2 regions of the Streptomyces sp. NPDC005423 genome follow, and region 2 is predicted to be linked to the other one. Evidence: predicted binding sites of a transcription regulator. Region 2 holds the regulator's gene; the other holds the start of a gene.
The links. Region 2 encodes HrcA, which represses chaperone genes, less so after heat shock. Its sites were predicted from a motif close to TTNGCACTCNGNNNNNCNGAGTGCNAA; they were not measured.
Positions count from the first base shown of each region.

Region 1: the regulator HrcA is predicted to act here: its motif matches at 2,542-2,568, upstream of groL (chaperonin GroEL).

Region 1 is NZ_JBEXET010000017.1:2,262-6,676, forward strand. It holds gene ABZT12_RS19300 (NADH:flavin oxidoreductase) at 1-601, opposite strand, end outside; gene groL (chaperonin GroEL) at 794-2,416, opposite strand; gene ABZT12_RS19310 (cold-shock protein) at 2,770-2,976, opposite strand; gene ABZT12_RS19315 (ubiquitin-like small modifier protein 1) at 3,406-3,681, opposite strand; gene thrC (threonine synthase) at 3,678-4,415, opposite strand, start outside.
Region 2 is NZ_JBEXET010000002.1:293,274-297,688, forward strand. It holds gene ABZT12_RS05165 (nitronate monooxygenase) at 1-24, opposite strand, end outside; gene dnaJ (molecular chaperone DnaJ) at 101-1,234, opposite strand; gene hrcA (heat-inducible transcriptional repressor HrcA) at 1,235-2,251, opposite strand; gene ABZT12_RS05180 (MBL fold metallo-hydrolase) at 2,420-3,142, shown strand; gene ABZT12_RS05185 (DUF3097 domain-containing protein) at 3,177-3,986, shown strand; gene hemW (radical SAM family heme chaperone HemW) at 4,065-4,415, opposite strand, start outside.

The DNA.
Region 1 (4,415 bases), on a different contig from region 2:
CGTAACCGTCCGCACGGCGGTTGGTGCCCGCCCAGAGGAACTGGTCGAGGAGGTAGCCGTGGGCGCCGTGCAGTTCGATCCCGTCGAAGCCGATGCGCTCGGCCGCGGCGGCGGCCTCGGCGAACGCGCCGATCACGTCGTCCAGGTCGCCCTGGGTCATCGCCCTGCCGGTGGGCTCGTCGGCGCCGATCCGCAGACCGGAGGGGCCGACCGCGGGCGCCTCGGCGAACGGGGGCTGGCCCTGCTCACGGACCATGCCGATGTGCCACAGCTGGGGCACGATCGTGCCGCCCGCGGCGTGCACGCCCTCGGCGACCTTCGCCCAGCCCGCGAGCTGCTCCTCGCCGTGGAAACGCGGGACGCGGTCACTCTGTCCCGCGGACTCGTGGCCCACGTAGGTGCCCTCGGTGACGATCAGGCCCACGCCCGCGGCGGCCCGGCGCGCGTAGTAGCCGGCCACGTCCGCACCGGGCACGCCGCCCGGGGAGAACTCGCGGGTCATCGGCGCCATGACGATCCGGTTGGGAACGGTGAGGCCGTTGAGGGCGATCGGGCGGCCCAGGATCTCGGCGGCGCGGGAGGCGGAGGCGTTGACAGTCACGTGGGGGAACTCCTCGGTACCAGACGGTATGTGCGTATGCATTGAATGTCCGTCAAGTCCAACTCCCCCGCCGCCCACCACATTCCCGCCCCACCGGCCGTCTCCCTGTGATGCCGGACACGCCGGAGGGCGGCACCTCCTGTCTCCAGGAAGTACCGCCCTCCGCAAGGACGTTGATCAGCCAGCGGCGGATCAGAAGTCCATGTCACCGCCCGGCATGCCGCCGCCGGCCGGCGCGGCGTTCTTCTCCGGCTTGTCGGCGATGACGGCCTCGGTGGTGAGGAAGAGCGCGGCGATGGACGCGGCGTTCTGCAGAGCAGAGCGCGTGACCTTCGCCGGGTCGATGATGCCCTCGGCGATCATGTCCACGTACTCACCGGTGGCGGCGTTGAGGCCGTGACCGATGGGCAGGTTGCGGACCTTCTCGACGACGACTCCGCCTTCGAGACCACCGTTGACGGCGATCTGCTTCAGCGGGGCCTCGAGCGCCAGCTTCACGATCGCGGCACCGGTGGCCTCGTCACCTTCGAGCTCGAGCTTCTCGAAGACGTTGGAGGCCTGGATGAGCGCCACGCCGCCACCGGCGACGATGCCCTCCTCGACGGCCGCCTTCGCGTTGCGAACGGCGTCCTCGATGCGGTGCTTGCGCTCCTTGAGCTCGACCTCGGTGGCCGCGCCCGCCTTGATGACGGCGACGCCACCGGCGAGCTTGGCGAGGCGCTCCTGGAGCTTCTCGCGGTCGTAGTCCGAGTCGCTGTTCTCGATCTCGGCACGGATCTGGTTGACGCGGCCGGCGACCTGGTCGGCGGAGCCGGAGCCGTCGACGATCGTCGTCTCGTCCTTGGTGATGACGACCTTGCGGGCCCGGCCGAGCAGCTCGATGCCGGTGTTCTCCAGCTTGAGGCCGACCTCTTCGGAGATGACCTCGCCGCCCGTGAGGATGGCGATGTCGTTCAGCATCGCCTTGCGGCGGTCGCCGAAGCCCGGGGCCTTGACCGCGACGGACTTGAAGGTCCCGCGGATCTTGTTGACGACCAGGGTCGACAGGGCCTCGCCCTCGACGTCCTCGGCGATGATCAGCAGCGGCTTGCCCGACTGCATGACCTTCTCCAGGAGCGGGAGCAGGTCCTTGACGTTGGCGATCTTCGAGTTGGCGATCAGGATGTACGGGTCGTCCAGGACGGACTCCATACGCTCCATGTCGGTGGCGAAGTACGCCGAGATGTAGCCCTTGTCGAAGCGCATGCCCTCGGTGAGCTCAAGCTCCAGACCGAAGGTCTGCGACTCCTCGACGGTGATGACGCCTTCCTTGCCGACCTTGTCCATCGCCTCGGCGATGAGCTCGCCGATCTGGGTGTCGGCGGCGGAGATGGAGGCGGTGGAGGCGATCTGCTCCTTCGTCTCCACGTCCTTGGCCTGCTCCAGGAGGGCACCGGAGACGGCCTCGACGGCCTTCTCGATACCGCGCTTGAGGGCCATCGGGTTGGCACCGGCGGCTACGTTGCGCAGGCCTTCCTTGACCAGGGCCTGGGCGAGAACGGTGGCGGTGGTCGTACCGTCGCCGGCGACGTCGTCCGTCTTCTTGGCGACTTCCTTGACCAGCTCGGCGCCGATCTTCTCGTACGGGTCCTCGAGCTCGATCTCCTTGGCGATGGAAACACCATCGTTGGTGATCGTGGGGGCGCCCCACTTCTTCTCGAGGACGACGTTGCGGCCCTTGGGGCCGAGCGTCACCTTGACGGCGTCCGCGAGCTGGTTCATGCCGCGCTCGAGGCCGCGCCGTGCCTCCTCGTCGAACGCGATGATCTTGGCCATGTGAAGTGGTCCTCCCGGACTGGGGTGGATTGCTCCGGACCGCGCTGGCGCCCGCGACGGACGGCTCGCCGACCGCGTGGTTCCTTGCCCCACTTGGCCTGCGGGCCTCACCGACCCGATCCTCGTTGTCACTCTCACCTGCAGAGTGCTAACGCCAATGATTAGCACTCGCCCCTGCCGAGTGCAAGCGGCTCCCACGGTTCGACCCTCGTCCGGGGGCCGCCGGGGAGGCCGGGCGGGCATGCCGAAGGGCCCGTACCCGCGAGTACGAGCCCTTCGGCGCACTGCTGTGAACTGCTGTGAACTTCTATGGCGAACAGAAGAACGACGCTGCAGTAAAGTCGGCGCGTGCTTCAGCTGGTCGCGAGCCGGACCATGTCCGCCTGCGGCCCCTTCTGTCCCTGCGAGATCTCGAAATCGACCCGCTGACCCTCTTCCAGGGTGCGGTAGCCGTCCATCTGAATCGCGCTGTAGTGGACGAAAACATCCGCACCACCGTCGACCGCGATGAAGCCGTACCCCTTCTCCGCGTTGAACCATTTGACGGTGCCCTGAGCCATGCCTAACTCCCCTATTACTGGCCCTTGCACAGATCCACACTTCGCGGATCCGGGTCAGACCTCACCCCCCACAGGTTGGGGGCGTGCGCCGGAACGCGTCGACCGCGGCCGAATGTATCTGTCCAACTGCCGTCTGCAACAGGTCAATCGGACGAGAATTCTGGGCATCGGCGTTCGGTGAATTCCGGAGAATTAGTCGGGATTCAGGGCAAGTCGGGCCCCACAAAGGGAACATTGGCCACAAAAGACCTGCCTACTTTGGCTACTTCTCGCGGGCCTCGGAGCGTGAACTCGGAGGGGCGCGGCGAGCCGGTTCCCCAACTGTACCGCGCTCAACCATACAGAATTGCCCCCTCCGTTTCTCTCACGGAGGGGGCAATTCGATGAACTCTCGGTAATCGGCCTTACCAAGGGTAACCAACCGGTCGGTCAGCCTCCGGCGACGGCCGGGATGATCGACACTCCCGCACCGTCCGGCGTGGCCGTCTGCAGACCCTGCTCGAAGCGCACGTCGTCGTCGTTGACGTAGACGTTGACGAACCGGCGCAGCTTGCCCTGGTCGTCGAGGACGCGTGCCGAGATGCCCGTGTGGTTCTTCTCCAGGTCGGCGATGACGTCGCCGAGGGTGGCCCCCTCGGCGGCGACCTCGGCCCGGCCTCCGGTGTAGGTGCGCAGGATGGTGGGGATGCGGACGGTCACGCTCATGCGAGGCCAGCCTCTCGGAAGGAGTCCAGGTTCGGGCGGATGGTAGCGGTCAGGCCGGTGCCGGCGACCGCGTCCAGCGTCTTGAGGCCGTCGCCCGTGTTGAGGACGACCGTGGTGAGCGCCGGGTCCAGCAGACCGTTCTCGATCAGCTTCCGCGTCACCCCGACCGTCACACCGCCGGCGGTCTCCGCGAAGATGCCCTCGGTCCGGGCGAGCAGCCTGATGGCGTCCACCACCTGCTCGTCGTTGACATCTTCGACCGCTCCGCCGGTCCGGCGCGCGATGTCGAGGACGTACGGCCCGTCGGCCGGGTTGCCGATCGCCAGCGACTTGGCGATGGTGTCCGGCTTCTGCGGGCGCACCACGTCGTGGCCGGCCTTGTAGGCGGCGGAGACCGGCGAGCAGCCCTCGGCCTGGGCGCCGAAGATCTTGTACGGCTTCTCCTCGACGAGCCCGAGCTCGATCAGCTCGCGCAGCCCCTTGTCGATCTTCGTGAGCTGGGAACCCGAGGCGATCGGCACCACGAGCTGGTCGGGCAGGCGCCACCCCAGCTGCTCGCAGATCTCGTACGCCAGGGTCTTGGAGCCCTCCGCGTAGTACGGCCGCAGGTTGACGTTGACGAAGCCCCAGCCCTCGCCGGCCGGGTCGCCGATCAGCTCGGAGCAGAACCGGTTCACGTCGTCGTAGTTGCCCTCGATGCCGACGAGTTCGCCGCCGTAGACCGCCGCCATGAC
Region 2 (4,415 bases):
GAGAGCGGTCAGCGCGGAGGACATGACGGCATGTTGTCACGTCCTCCGAACAAGTCCGAATCCGGCCTTACCCATGGCACATGCCCGGAGCGGCCCGCGTTCAGCGGCCGTTGAAGGCGTCCTTCAGCCGCGAGAACAGCCCTTGCTGGCCCGGTTGGAACTGGCCTATCGAGCGTTCCTCGCCGCGCAGTTGCGCCAGTTCGCGCAGGACGCGTTCCTGCTCGGGGTCGAGCTTGGTGGGGGTGGTGACCTCAACGTGCACGATGAGGTCGCCCCGGCCGCCGCCGCGCAGGTGGGTGATGCCCCGGCCGTGCAGCGGGATCGACTGGCCGGACTGGGTGCCCGGCCGGATGTCGACCTCTTCGAGACCGTCCAGCGTCTCCAGCGGCACCTTGGTACCGAGGGAGGCCGCCGTCATCGGCAGGGTGACCGTGCAGTGCAGGTCGTCCCCGCGCCGCTGGAACATCGCGTGCGGCAGCTCGTGGATCTCGACGTACAGGTCGCCGGCCGGACCGCCGCCGGGGCCGACCTCGCCCTCGCCCGCGAGCTGGATGCGGGTGCCGTTGTCGACGCCCGCCGGGATCTTGACGGTGAGCGTGCGGCGCGAGCGGACCCGGCCGTCACCGGCGCACTCCGGACACGGCGTGGGCACGACCGTGCCGAAGCCCTGGCACTGGGGGCAGGGCCGGGACGTCATGACCTGGCCCAGGAAGGACCGGGTGACCTGCGAGACCTCGCCGCGTCCGCGGCACATGTCACAGGTCTGCGCGGAGGTGCCGGGGGCCGCGCCCTCGCCGTTGCAGGTGTTGCAGACGACGGCCGTGTCGACCTGGATGTCCTTGGTCGTCCCGAAGGCCGCCTCGTCCAGCTCGATCTCCAGCCGGATCATGGCGTCCTGGCCCCGGCGGGTACGCGAGCGCGGTCCGCGCTGCGACGCCGTGCCGAAGAAGGCGTCCATGATGTCCGAGAAGTTCCCGAAGCCGCCCGCGCCGAAGCCGCCGGCCCCCGCGCCCGCCTGCGAGAGCGGGTCGCCGCCGAGGTCGTAGACCTGCTTCTTCTGCGGGTCGGAGAGCACCTCGTAGGCGGCGTTGATCTCCTTGAACCGCTCCTGGGTCTTCGGGTCCGGATTGACGTCCGGGTGCAGCTCGCGCGCGAGCCGGCGGAAGGCCTTCTTGATCTCATCCTGCGACGCGTCGCGACGCACGCCGAGAACGGCGTAGTAGTCCGTGGCCACTTAGGACTCCGCCAGGATCTGTCCGACGTACCGTGCCACTGCGCGTACCGCTCCCATCGTTCCCGGGTAATCCATGCGGGTCGGTCCGACCACGCCGAGCTTGGCGACTGCCTCGCCGCCCGAACCGTAGCCGACCGACACCACGGACGTGGAGTTGAGTCCCTCGTAGGCGTTCTCGTGACCGATCCGTACGGTCATGCCCGAATCCCCCGTCTCACCAAGCAACTTGAGGAGCACGACCTGCTCCTCCAGGGCTTCGAGGACGGGCCGGATCGTGAGAGGGAAGTCATGGACGAAGCGGGTGAGATTGGCGGTGCCGCCGATCATCAGCCGCTCCTCGGTCTCCTCGACGAGGGTCTCCAGCAAGGTGGAGAGCACCGTCGTGACCGTGCCGCGGTCCTCGGACTCGAAGGCCTCCGGCAGGTCCTGCACCAGCTGCGGGACGTCCGCGAAACGGCGGCCCGCGATCCGGCTGTTGAGCCGCGCGCGCAGATCCGCCAGGGACACCTCGCCGAACGGCGCCGGGCAGTCGATCATGCGCTGCTCGACCCGCCCGGTGTCCGTGATCAGCACCAGCATCACGCGCGCCGGGGCGAGCGACAGCAGCTCCACGTGCCGCACCGTCGACCGGGTCAGCGAGGGGTACTGCACGACGGCGACCTGCCGGGTCAGCTGCGCGAGCAGCCGTACCGTACGGCCCACGACGTCGTCGAGGTCCACGGCGCCGTCGAGGAAGTTCTGGATCGCGCGCCGCTCGGGACCGGTCATCGGCTTGACGCCGGCGAGCTTGTCGACGAACAGGCGGTAGCCCTTGTCGGTGGGGATGCGCCCGGCGCTGGTGTGCGGCTGGGCGATGTACCCCTCGTCCTCCAGGGCCGCCATGTCGTTGCGCACGGTCGCCGGGGAGACGCCCAGGCTGTGCCGCTCGGTGAGCGCCTTGGAACCCACCGGTTCCTCGGTGCCGACATAGTCCTGGACGATGGCGCGCAGCACTGCGAGCCTGCGTTCGCTGAGCATCGCGCACACCTCCAGCCTTCGTCCGCCCGGTCGCCCGGTGGTGTCTCCTGGCACTCTGAGCGCGCGAGTGCCAACGTTCCCCCGCCCAGTGTACGGCTGTGAGGTACACCCCCGGCAAGGCCGGTCCCGTGAGGTGCCGGCACGGGGTGCCCCCGCTAGCGTCGCCGTATGACGCTGACTTGGGAAGAGCTGGGGTGGGAACGGCTGGCCGACGGGGTGGGGCGGTGCCGGCTGCCCGGCTGGGACTGCACGGCGGGGCTGGTCGTGGGGCCGGAGTCGGTGCTGATGGTGGACGCGGGGTCGAGCCTCGCGGAGGGCGTGCGGCTGCGGGCGAGGGCACGGGAACTCACCGGCCGCGATGTGACCCATCTCGCGCTCACCCACGCCCACTTCGACCATGTCCTCGGTGCCGCGGCGTTCGGGGACGCGGAGGTGTTCGGCGCCGCGGGCCTGGACGGTGCCCTGGACCGGGGGCGGGCCGCGCTGCGGGCGGACGCGGTGGCCAACGGGCTGGACCCGCGGGCGGCGGACGAGGCGGTGGCGGCCCTGGTGCGCCCCGGCCACCCCGTCACCGGTGAGCGGGCCCTCCCGCTGGGCGGCGGCCGCCGGGTGGTGCTCGCGGACGTGGGCCCCGGCCACACCGCGCACGATCTGGCGGTCCTGGTGCCGGGCTCCCCCGCGGTGGTCTTCTGCGGCGACCTGGTCGAGGAGTCCGGCGAACCCCAGGCGGGCCCGGACGCCGTACCGGCGCGCTGGCCGGCCGCCCTCGACCGGCTGCTCGCCCTGGGCGGTGCGGACGCGCTGTACGTGCCCGGTCACGGAGCGGTGGTGGACGCGGGTTTCGTGCGGGCGCAGCGGGACGCGCTGGCGGCGCGTTCCGGCGTGTCGTGAGGAGGCGGGGGCCGGTTCTCCTATCGTCATCCGAATGCGCCAGTACTCCGCCGACCTGACCCCGCCGTGGAAGAAGCCCAAGGCCGCCCCGGAGGTCCCGGCCGAACCGGGGCTGGTGGTCGAGGAGCCCGGGACCGGTTTCTGCGGGGCGGTGATCCGCTGCGAGGCCGGCACGGTGACCCTGGAGGACCGCTTCGGCAAGCACCGCGTCTTCCCGCTGGAACCGCGCGGCTTCCTCCTGGAGGGCCGCGTGGTGACCCTGGTGAAGCCCGCGCCGGGTCCGCGGCGGCCCGCCCGTACGGCATCCGGTTCGGTGGCCGTCCCCGGGGCACGCGCGCGGGTGGCCCGCGCCGGGCGCATCTACGTCGAGGGCCGGCACGACGCCGAACTCGTCGAGAAGGTGTGGGGCGACGACCTGCGCGTCGAGGGCGTGGTCGTGGAGTACCTGGGGGGAGTCGACGATCTCCCGGCGATCGTCGAGGAGTTCGGCCCCGGGCCCGACGCCCGCCTCGGTGTCCTGGTGGACCACCTGCTCCCCGGCACCAAGGAGTGGCGCATCGCCCAGTCGGTGACCAGCGAGCACGCCCTCGTGGTGGGACACCCCTACATCGACATCTGGGAGGCCGTGAAACCGGCCTGTGTGGGCATCGAGGCGTGGCCCCGGGTGCCGCACGGCCAGGACTGGAAGACGGGGGTGTGCCGGGCCGTCGGCTGGCCGGAGAACACCGGCGCGGTGTGGCAGGCGATCCTGGCCCGGGTCGCCTCCTACAAGGACCTGGAACCCGAACTGCTGGGCCGCGTCGAGGAGTTGATCGATTTCGTCACGGCCAGCGGGGCGGCCTGACCTCCTCGCAGGTGGCGAACTCACTGGTGTCCGGACGGACGGACCAGGAGTCCCGCACCGCTTCACTCCCTAGAGGAATCAGTCCACCAGGTCCCTGACCACCGCGTCGGCCAGCAGCCGTCCCCGCAGGGTGAGTACCGCGCGTCCCTCCTCGAACGGAGCCCCCTCCAGCAGTCCGTCCGTGCGGGCCCGGCGGGAGGCGGCGAGGCCCTCCGGCCGCAGCAGGTCCAGCGGGGCGCCCTCGCGCAGGCGCAGCTCCAGCAGGATGCGCTCCACCCGCCGGTCCTCCTCGTTGAGGATCTCCCGGCCCGCGCCCGGTGAGCGGCCCGCGGCGAGAGCTGCCGCGTACGCCCCGGGGTGCTTCACGTTCCACCAGCGCACGCCGCCCACGTGGGAGTGCGCGCCGGGGCCCGCGCCCCACCAGTCGGC